DNA from 3 places in the Streptomyces sp. NPDC031479 genome. Region 3 is predicted to be linked to each of the others. Evidence: riboswitches for the same ligand, from Rfam matches in the RefSeq annotation. Region 3 holds a riboswitch; each other region holds the start of a gene.

Region 1 (3,286 bases), on a different contig from region 3:
GTCCTGCCGCTCCGGCTGGAAGCCGCGCCGCTGTCCGTCCCCCTGGTCGGCGCCTTCGTCTACCGCACGGACCGGCCGTACGAGCTGGCCGTCGACTTCCGCGGCGCCGGGACCCACCTCGCCCGCTGGGTGTTCTCGCGCGAGCTGCTGCTCGACGGGCAGACCTGCGCCACCGGCGAGGGCGACATACAGGTGTGGCCGATGCGGCGGGGCACCGAGCCGCGCGTGTTCCTCGCCTTCAGCAACGGCGCGCAGAGCTGTGTGGTCTCCGCCCGCGCCAAGGACGTGCGCGAGCTGTGCCGACGGCTCACCGAGCTGGTCCCGCGGGGGGAGGAACGGCGCCACTACGACCTGGACGCGGAGCTGAGCGCCCTCCTCGCGTACTGAGGGAACCGCGGGCACCGCACGGGTGTCTTACCCGGTGACAGCCAGTCCCCGTCTCACGAGAATCGGGGGGACGTCATGCGTCACCTGAACCGCCCGCGCCGCCGCCGGGCCGTGGCCCTGGCCACGGGTGCCCTGCTCACCGCCGGGCTCGCGCTCGCCGCACCGGCCTCGGCCGCCGCGTCCGCCGCTCCGTCCGTACGCACCCCGACCCCGCTCGTCGTCAACGCCCGCTGGGGCGGTCACTGCACGTACGACCGGATCGTCATCGACCTCCAGGGCTCCGTGCCCCCGGTCACCGTCACGCCCGTCTCCCAGCTGGTCTACGACGGGTCCGGCAAGCCCGTCCCGCTGGCCGGGAAGTACTTCCTGGAGATCCGCCTGCACCCCGCCGCCGGTCACGACGACGCGGGGCAGAACGTCTACCAGGGGCCCAAGCTCCAGAAGATCTACCTCAGCAAGCTCAAGGGCCTCGCCCTGACCGGCGACTACGAGGGGTACGTGACCTTCGGCGCCGCCTTCGACACCAAGCCCGCCTTCACCACCACGGTCCTCCACTCGCCCGAGCGGTACGTGGTGGACGTCGCGCACCCGAACACCTGCTGAAACCGGCGGCCCGGCCCGGGACGCCGCACCGCTAGCGGTGTTCCGGGTTCGGGAAGTCGAAGCGGCAGCCCGCGTCCCACAGGGAGCGCTGGTTGCCGTGCGCGGGGATGCCGCCCGCGCGCTTGAGGAGGGCCGCCAGGTGCATGAGGTTCCAGGACATGAAGGCCGTGTTGCGGTTGGTGAAGTCGTTGTCGGGTCCGCCGGATCCGGGGTCCAGGTAGGAGGGTCCGGGGCCGGCCTCGCCGATCCAGCCGGCGTCGGCCTGGGGCGGGATGGCGTAGCCCAGGTGCTGGAGGCTGTAGAGGATGTTCATGGCGCAGTGTTTGACCCCGTCCTCGTTGCCGGTGATCAGCGCTCCGCCGACCCGCCCGTAGTAGGCGTACTGGCCGCGGTCGTTGAGCAGGGAGGAGCAGGCGTAGAGCCGCTCGATGACCTGCTTCATGACGGAGCTGTTGTCGCCGAGCCAGATCGGGCCGCAGAGCACGAGGATGTCGGCGTCCATGACCTGGCTGTAGAGGACCGGCCACTGGTCGCTCTCCCAGCCGTGTTCGGTCATGTCGGGCCAGACCCCGGTCGCGATGTCGTGGTCGACGGCCCGCACCAGTGAGGTCCGTGCGCCGGCCGCCTCCATGACGGCACGGCTCTTCGCGATCAGCCCCTCGGTGTTGCTGGTCTCGGGCGAGCGCTTGAGGGTGCAGTTGACGAAGACGGCGGAGAGGTCCGAGTAGTCGAAGCCCTGGGTGTCGGAAGCCATGCGCCCCACCCTTCCCCGGGTCGGCGGGGGCCGCCAGCGGACCGCGTCCGTCCGGGCCGCGTCGCGCCGGGTGGCGCTCACGCCGGATCCGGCCACCCGAACGGCCGAATTGGGGCGGGTTGTTACCGGTCCGTCCTGGCGACTAGGGTCAGCTGGCCTTGGTGTTCGGGAAACCGGTGGAAAACCGGTGCGGCCCTCGCCACTGTGATCGGGAAGTCCGGCTCTACTCCTGCGGGAAGCCACTGGGCCCGCGCGGGAGACCGCACGGCCCCGGGAAGGCGGAGTCAGGGCATCAGTACCCGTGAGCCAGGAGACCGGCCGGGGCGCGTCGTCCATCCACGAGGTGCTGGAGAGGTCTCTCTACTCATGCATATAGCCGAGGGGTTCCTGCCCCCCTTGCACGCGGTCGCCTGGGGCGCCGCGTCCGCCCCGTTCGTCGTCCACGGAGTCCGCGCCCTCACCCGCGAGGTGAAGGCCCATCCGGAGAGCACCCTGCTGCTCGGGGCCTCGGGGGCGTTCACCTTCGTCCTGTCCGCGCTCAAGATCCCCTCGGTGACGGGCAGCTGCTCCCACCCGACCGGTACCGGGCTCGGCGCCATCCTCTTCCGGCCGCCCGTCATGGCGGTGCTCGGTACGATCACCCTGCTGTTCCAGGCCCTGCTGCTGGCGCACGGCGGGCTCACCACCCTCGGCGCCAACGTCTTCTCGATGGCCATCGCCGGGCCCTGGGCCGGCTACGCCGTCTACCGGCTGCTGCGGAAGTCCGGTGCGCCGCTGATGGTGACCGTCTTCCTGGGCGCCTTCTTCGCCGACCTCGTCACCTACTGCGTGACCTCCGTCCAGCTGGCGCTGGCCTTCCCGGACCCGGGCAGCGGCTTCTGGGGCGCGCTGGAGAAGTTCGCGGGGATCTTCGCCCTGACGCAGATCCCGCTCGCGGTGAGCGAGGGGCTGCTGACGGTGCTCGTGATGCGCCTGCTGATGCAGTCCAGCAAGTCGGACCTGGTCCGGCTCGGGGTCGCGAAGCTGACCGGCGCGGCCGGCGCGGCCGGCGCGCAGAAGGAGGCGACGGTCCGATGACCCGCAACGCGAAGATCAACACCCTGCTGCTGCTCCTGGTGGCCGCGCTGGCCGTGCTCCCGCTCGCACTGGGGCTCGGCGACGGCGAGGAGGAGCCGTTCACGGGCGCCGACGCACAGGCGGAGTCGGCCATCACCGAGCTGAAGCCCGACTACCAACCCTGGTTCTCGCCGCTGTACGAACCCCCGTCCGGGGAGATCGAGTCGGCGCTGTTCGCCCTCCAGGCGGCGCTCGGCGCGGGCGTGCTGGCGTACTACTTCGGCGTGCGCAAGGGTCGCCGGCAGGGCCTCGCCCAGGCGGCCGCGGCCTCCGCGGACCCGGCCGGGTCCGCCGCCGGGTCCGCCGCCGGGCCCGGCGCCACGACCGTCGCGGAGTCGTAGGCGGTGCTGCCGATCGACGTGGCGGCGCACTCCAGCCGCTGGCGCCGCCGCCACCCCCTGGAGAAGGCCCTGCTGGGACTCGGCC
Region 2 (3,286 bases), on a different contig from region 3:
CCGCGCGGCGCTGGCCAAGGCGCGGTTCTACGTCCGGGAGTTCTCCGGCGAGGCCGCGTACGACCGCTACGTCGCCCACGCCCGCTCCCACGACCCGGACGCCGAGGTCATGACCCGGCGCGCCTTCGAGCGGGCCCGTACGGACGCCCGCGAGGCGGACCCGCGCGAGGGCTTCCGCTGCTGCTGAACCCCTGCCGCGCGCACGAAGGGCCCCGCCGGACCGGCGGGGCCCTTCGGCGCACTCAGCGCACCCAGTCCTTCAGGACTTCCGTCCGCAGGGTGAGGGAGACCGGGTCGGGGAGGGCGATGTCCGTCCCGTACGGCACGATGTGGACGCTCTCGTACCGGCGGCCGTTCGGCTGGCTGTAGACCGAGAGCTCGCACTTGGCCCGGTCGATCAGCAGGTAGACGGGGATGCCCGTCTCCGCGTACGCGCGCGGCTTCTCGACGTGGTCCCGCCGCTGCGTGTCGGAGTCCCATGACGTCACCTCGACGGCCATGAGGACCGGAGCGGGATCGACCCAGTCACCCTGGCCGACGAAGGCCTGAGAAGGCGCCAGCACGGCGTCCGGGATGGCCCGTCCTTCGCGGTATTCCTGAGCCCTGATCCCCTGTCCCCCGTGCAACCAGAGCTCCGGCCGGTGTTGCATGCAGATCCGCGTCAGCCACTGGATGATCATCTGGTGGTCGCCGTCCGGCATGGCCTTGCTCCTGATGACCCCGTCGATGAACTCCAGCCGTGTCCCCTCCCTCTCACGGGCGGCTGTGCGCGCCACGGCCTCGAAGTCCTCGGGCAGCATGTGGGGCCGGTCGGTCATCACGGTCATGCCTCGCTCGCCTTCCTCGACGGTGCCGATTCCGACGATAGCGCCGGGCACCGTCACGCGTGGCGCACACTCGACGGCATGGACATCGAGATCAGGACGGCGAGGGCCGCCGAGTACGACCGGCTGGGCGAGATCACCGGGCAGGCCTACACCGGGGACGGGCTGCTCGACCTGAACGAGGACGACACCTACCTGAACGTCCTGCGGGACGTCGCCGGCCGGGCCGGGGACGGGGAGGTGATCGTCGCCGCGCGGGACCAAGAGGTCCTCGGAGGAGTGACGTTCGCCGCACCGGGGAGCCCCCTCGCCGACATCGCGGGCCCCGGCGAGGCCGAGTTCCGGATGCTGGCCGTGGCCGCCGAGGCGCGCGGGGCGGGGGTCGGGGAGGCCCTGGTGCGGGCCTGCGTCGACCGCGCGCGGGCCCTGGACGGGGTGTCGGCGCTGGTGCTGTCCACCCAGCCCGCCATGCTCGGCGCCCAGCGGATCTACGCCCGCCTGGGATTCGTACGCACTCCGGAGCGGGACTGGGCGCCGGTCCCCGCGCTGACCCTGCTCACGTACCGGCTGGAGCTGTAACACCACGCTCAGCAAGGGGCCGACACAACATGTGGGGGGTCACGCATCGGGCCGCCCCCACATGTATGCTCATCCTCGCTGTCGCCGCAGGGGAATCCGGTGTGAATCCGGAACTGTCCCGCAACGGTATGACGTGCACCCATTGGTGCATTCTGCAAGTCCGAGGACCTGTCGGCAGCGCGCCCGGATCGACCGACCCGGGTAGAGACACGTCCGGGCCTCGCGGTTGGGCCGGTGGACGCCATGCGGCACGTCGCGCCTTCCCGTGCGCCCGCATGCGCCCGCCCGCGCCCCCGCCGATGACCGGGCCGAGCGAGGGAGAGCTCCCGCCGTGACCATCGCGCCTTCCGCACCGCGCGCCGAGTCCACTTCTGGCGACACCACCGAAGGCCCGGGGGCCGCGCTGCTGCGTACTCTCACCGAGCTGACCGTCGACCTCCCCGACACCGACCCGGGCCGGGTCGCCGCCGCCGCCCTGCGCGGCCGCAGCGCCGTCGCGGACGAGGCCGAGCTGCGGGGGCTGGCCACCGAGGCCGCCGCGGGCCTGATCTCCGAGGACCCGGCGTACTCCCGCCTCGCCGCCCGCCTGCTGACGCTGGCCGTGGCCGACGAGGCCGCGGGCCAGGGTTCGGCGTCCTTCGCCGAGTCCGTCGCCGTCGGCCACCGCGAGGGCCTGATCGCGGACCGCACCGCCGAGTTCGTCGCCCTCCACGCGGCCCGCCTGAACTCCCTGGTCGAGCACGCGCTCGCCGAGGGCGCGGACGACCGCTTCGGCTTCTTCGGCCTGCGCACCCTGCACAGCCGCTACCTGCTGCGCCACCCGATCACCCGTCAGGTGATCGAGACCCCGCAGTACTTCATGCTGCGCGTGGCCTGCGGCCTCGCCGAGAACGACACCGTCCAGGCCGTCGAGGAAGTCGCCTCCCTCTACCGGCTGATGAGCCGCCTGGACTACCTGCCGTCCTCCCCCACGCTCTTCAACTCCGGCACCCGCCACCCGCAGATGTCCTCCTGCTACCTGCTGGACTCCCCGCTGGACGAGCTGGACTCGATCTACGACCGCTACCACCAGGTCGCCCGCCTCTCCAAGCACGCCGGCGGCATCGGCCTCTCGTACTCGCGCATCCGGGCCCGCGGCTCCCTGATCCGCGGCACCAACGGCCACTCCAACGGCATCGTCCCGTTCCTGAAGACCCTCGACGCCTCCGTCGCCGCCGTCAACCAGGGCGGCCGCCGCAAGGGCGCCGCCGCCGTCTACCTGGAGACCTGGCACGCGGACATCGAGGAGTTCCTGGAGCTCCGCGACAACACCGGTGAGGACCAGCGCCGCACCCACAACCTGAACCTGGCCCACTGGGTGCCGGACGAGTTCATGCGCCGCGTGAACGCCGACGCCGACTGGTCGCTGTTCTCCCCGGCCGACGTCCCCGAGCTGGTGGACCTGTGGGGCGACGAGTTCGACGCCGCCTACCGCAAGGCCGAGGCGTCGGGCCTGGCCCGCAAGACCATGCCCGCCCGTGACCTGTACGGCCGGATGATGCGCACCCTCGCGCAGACCGGCCAGGGCTGGATGACCTTCAAGGACGCCTCCAACCGCACGGCGAACCAGACCGCCGAGCCGGGCACCGTCGTCCACTCCTCCAACCTCTGCACCGAGATCATCGAGGTCACCAACGACGGCGAGACCGCCGTCTGCAACCTCGGCTCGGTCAACATGGGCGCCTTCGTCGTGGACGGCGAGATCGACTGGGAGCGCCTGGACGAGACCGTCCGCACGGCCGTGACCTTCCTCGACCGCGTGGTGGACATCAACTTCTACCCGACCGAGCAGGCGGGCCGCTCCAACTCCCGCTGGCGGCCGGTGGGCCTGGGCGCGATGGGCC
Region 3 (3,286 bases):
GGCAGCAGGAGCCGCTGGAACTGTTCGGAGGAGGCCCGGACCTGTTCGAGGAGGCGGACGTTGTCGATCGCGATGCCGGCGGCGCTGGCGAGGGCGACGACGATGTTCTCGTCGTGGACGTCGAAGGCGCGCCCGTCACCCCGCTCGGAGAGGTAGAGGTCTCCGTAGGTCTCGCCGCGGACGCTGATGGCGACGCCGAGGAGGGTGCTCATCCGTGGGTGGCCGGGCGGGAACCCGACCGAGGACGGATGGGCGGAGATGTCGTCGACCCGCAGCGGTTCGGGGTGGCGGATCAGGTATCCGAGTACGCCCAGACCGCCGGGAAACCCCACGTCGGCCAGGGCCGCGCGTTCCTCCTCGGAGAGGCCGACGGCGATGAACTGCGCCAGCCGCTCTCCGGAGTCGTCCAGTACGCCGAGTGCCCCGAAGCGGGCGCCGACCAGCTCCATCGCGGTGGTCACGATGCGGTTCAGCACCGCCGGCAGTTCCACCTCCCGGGTGATGGCCACCACCGCACCCAGCAGGCCCTCGATCCGGGCCCTGGCCGCGGCCAGGGCCCGCAGCCGCTCTTCGATCCGGCCCAGCTCGGCTTCCAGGCGCAGCAACGGGTCGGGTTTGGGCGCCCGCTTCGCCCGCTCCCCCTCCCTGCCGCCCGCCATCACGATCGCCCGGTGGACCGGGACGCGGACGTCCGCTCCCGCTCACCGCACGGGGCGCCGTGCTCCACCGCGGCGGCATGGTTGCGAGCCGGTGCCCGTCCCGCGCCCCCGGGGCCCGCCCGGCGCTCGCGCCGGATCCGGTCATCAAGCCGCTCAAGCGATCGGTACACCCACGGACTCCTGACACGACCGTGCAACAGCCCACAGGATGGCCCGCCGACGGCACGTCACCGGGCATTCCGCCGAAAGCGGCATGTCTCATGCAGCCGGAGGGCTTGCGGCCCGCGTCCCGTCCCGTTTCGCCGTCCGGATGATGGACGGGGCTCGCCGCTGGGCGATCTTCCGCCCTAGGGTGGCCGGTGCAGCTGGTTCGCCCCGTCCGCCAGGCGGGATGCGTCGTAAGAGGGAACCCGGTGGGAATCCGGGACTGCCCCGCAGCGGTGAGCGGGAACGACCGCCGTCATACGCACTGGGACCGGACAACGGTCCTGGGAAGCGACGGCCAGTAGGGGCCCGCCGGGAGACCGGCAGGCGTGCCCGCGAGTCCGAAGACCTGCCCGTTGCCCGTACGCGGACGATTCCCGTGCGGAGATCCCGGTGACCTCGTGGGCGGGTCGGCGTACACGACGAGCGGCACGCGCGGTGCATCCCCGCGCCGTGGTCCGCGCGTTCTGCCGTTCCTTCGCGTCCGCGTCCCCTCACCGGGACGTCCAGGACACATCTCGCGAAGGAGAGTTCCGTGACAGCGAAGCCCGCGGCCGCGGCAGCACGAGCCACTGTGTACGGCTACCCCCGTCAGGGTCGGAACCGCGAACTGAAGAAGGCCGTCGAGGGTTACTGGAAGGGCCGCGTCACCGCCGAAGCCCTCCGGCGGACAGCCGCCGGCCTCCGCCGCTCCAACTGGCGGCAGCTGGCCGATGCGGGCATCACCGAGGTGCCGACCGGCGACTTCTCGTACTACGACCACGTCCTGGACACCAGCGTCATGGTCGGCGCCGTCCCCGGTCGGCACCGCGCGGCGGTCGCCGAAGACGCCCTCGACGGCTACTTCGCGATGGCCCGCGGCACCCAGGACGTCGCCCCGCTGGAGATGACCAAGTGGTTCGACACGAACTACCACTACCTGGTCCCCGAACTCGGCCCCGACACCGTCTTCACCGCCGACTCCACGAAGCAGGTCGCCGAGCTGAAGGAGGCCCTCGCGCTCGGGCACACGGCCCGCCCCGTCCTCGTCGGACCCCTCACCTACCTCCTGCTGGCCAAGCCCGCCCCGGGCGTGGCCGCCGGCTTCCGGCCGATCACCCTCCTCGACCGGCTGCTGCCCGTCTACGCCCGGGTCCTCGCCGATCTGCGCGCCGCCGGCGCCGAGTGGGTCCAGCTGGACGAACCGGCCCTGGTCCAGGACCGCACCCCGGCCGACCTGGACGCCGCCGCCCGCGCCTACCGCGAGCTGGGGGCGGCCACCGACCGTCCGAAGCTGCTGGTCGCCTCGTACTTCGGCCGGCTCGGCAGCGCCCTCCGGGTGCTCGCCGCCGCCCCCGTCGAGGGGCTGGCGCTGGACTTCACCGACGCCGGCGCCGCGAACCTCGCCGACCTCGCGGCCGTAGGCGGGCTGCCCGGCAAGCGGCTCGTCGCGGGCGTGGTCAACGGCCGCAACATCTGGATCAACGACTACCGGAAGTCCCTGGCCACCCTCGGAACCCTGCTCGGCCTCGCCGACCGGGTCGACGTCGCCGCCTCCTGTTCCCTCCTCCACGTCCCGCTGGACGCCGCGGCCGAGCGTGACATCGACCCGCAGATCCGTCGCTGGCTCGCCTTCGCCCGCCAGAAGACCACCGAGATCACCACCCTCGCCCGCGGCCTCGCCCAGGGCACCGGCACGATCGCCGCCGAACTCGCCGCGAACCGGGCCGACCTGGCTTCCCGCGCGGGCTCCGCCCTCACCCATGACCCCGCGGTCCGGGCCCGGACCGCCGCGATCGGCGAAGCCGACGCGCGCCGGGCGCAGCCCTACGCGCGGCGCACCGCCGCCCAGCGCGCCCACCTGGGCCTGCCGCTCCTGCCGACGACCACCATCGGCTCGTTCCCGCAGACCGACGAGCTGCGCCTCGCCCGCGCCGACCTGCGGGCCGGCCGGATCGACACGGCCGGCTACGAGGAACGGATCAAGGACGAGATCCGCGAGGTCCTCTCCTTCCAGGAGAAGGCCGGGATCGACGTCCTGGTGCACGGCGAACCCGAACGCAATGACATGGTCCAGTACTTCGCGGAGCAGCTCACCGGCTACGTCGCCACCCGGTACGGCTGGGTGCAGTCCTACGGCACCCGCTACGTCCGCCCGCCGGTCCTGGCCGGGGACGTCTCCCGCCCCGAGCCGATGACCGTGCGCTGGACCTCGTACGCCCAGTCGCAGACGGCCAAGCCGGTCAAGGGCATGCTGACCGGCCCGGTCACCATGCTCGCCTGGTCCTTCGTACGCGACGACCAGCCCCTCGGGGACACCGCCCGCCAGGTGGCACTCGCCCTGCGGGACGAGGTGGGCGACCTGGAGGCGGCGGGCACTTCGGTCATCCAGGTCGACGAGCCGGCCCTGCGCGAGACCCTCCCGCTGCGGGCCGCCGACCACG

The links. A riboswitch is a leader RNA that binds a small molecule or an ion and turns the genes downstream of it on or off. The one in region 3 is predicted to bind cobalamin.
Region 1: another riboswitch for cobalamin. It lies ahead of ACZ5D2_RS05060 (energy-coupling factor ABC transporter permease); the one in region 3 lies ahead of metE (5-methyltetrahydropteroyltriglutamate--homocysteine S-methyltransferase).
Region 2: another riboswitch for cobalamin. It lies ahead of ACZ5D2_RS06130 (ribonucleoside-diphosphate reductase subunit alpha); the one in region 3 lies ahead of metE (5-methyltetrahydropteroyltriglutamate--homocysteine S-methyltransferase).

What each region holds. Positions count from the first base shown of each region.
Region 1 is NZ_JBVIKC010000003.1:18,243-21,528, forward strand. Features, by position in the region: gene ACZ5D2_RS05045 (SsgA family sporulation/cell division regulator) at 1-387, shown strand, start outside; gene ACZ5D2_RS05050 (AMIN-like domain-containing (lipo)protein) at 463-990, shown strand; gene ACZ5D2_RS05055 (flavodoxin family protein) at 1,022-1,744, opposite strand; cobalamin riboswitch at 1,864-2,081, shown strand; gene ACZ5D2_RS05060 (energy-coupling factor ABC transporter permease) at 2,111-2,821, shown strand; gene ACZ5D2_RS05065 (energy-coupling factor ABC transporter substrate-binding protein) at 2,818-3,201, shown strand; gene cbiQ (cobalt ECF transporter T component CbiQ) at 3,205-3,286, shown strand, end outside.
Region 2 is NZ_JBVIKC010000003.1:253,787-257,072, forward strand. Features, by position in the region: gene ACZ5D2_RS06115 (YbdD/YjiX family protein) at 1-187, shown strand, start outside; gene ACZ5D2_RS06120 (Uma2 family endonuclease) at 243-827, opposite strand; gene ACZ5D2_RS06125 (GNAT family N-acetyltransferase) at 906-1,403, shown strand; cobalamin riboswitch at 1,469-1,593, shown strand; gene ACZ5D2_RS06130 (ribonucleoside-diphosphate reductase subunit alpha) at 1,735-3,286, shown strand, end outside.
Region 3 is NZ_JBVIKC010000007.1:240,739-244,024, forward strand. Features, by position in the region: gene ACZ5D2_RS11415 (PP2C family protein-serine/threonine phosphatase) at 1-659, opposite strand, end outside; cobalamin riboswitch at 1,022-1,222, shown strand; gene metE (5-methyltetrahydropteroyltriglutamate--homocysteine S-methyltransferase) at 1,399-3,286, shown strand, end outside.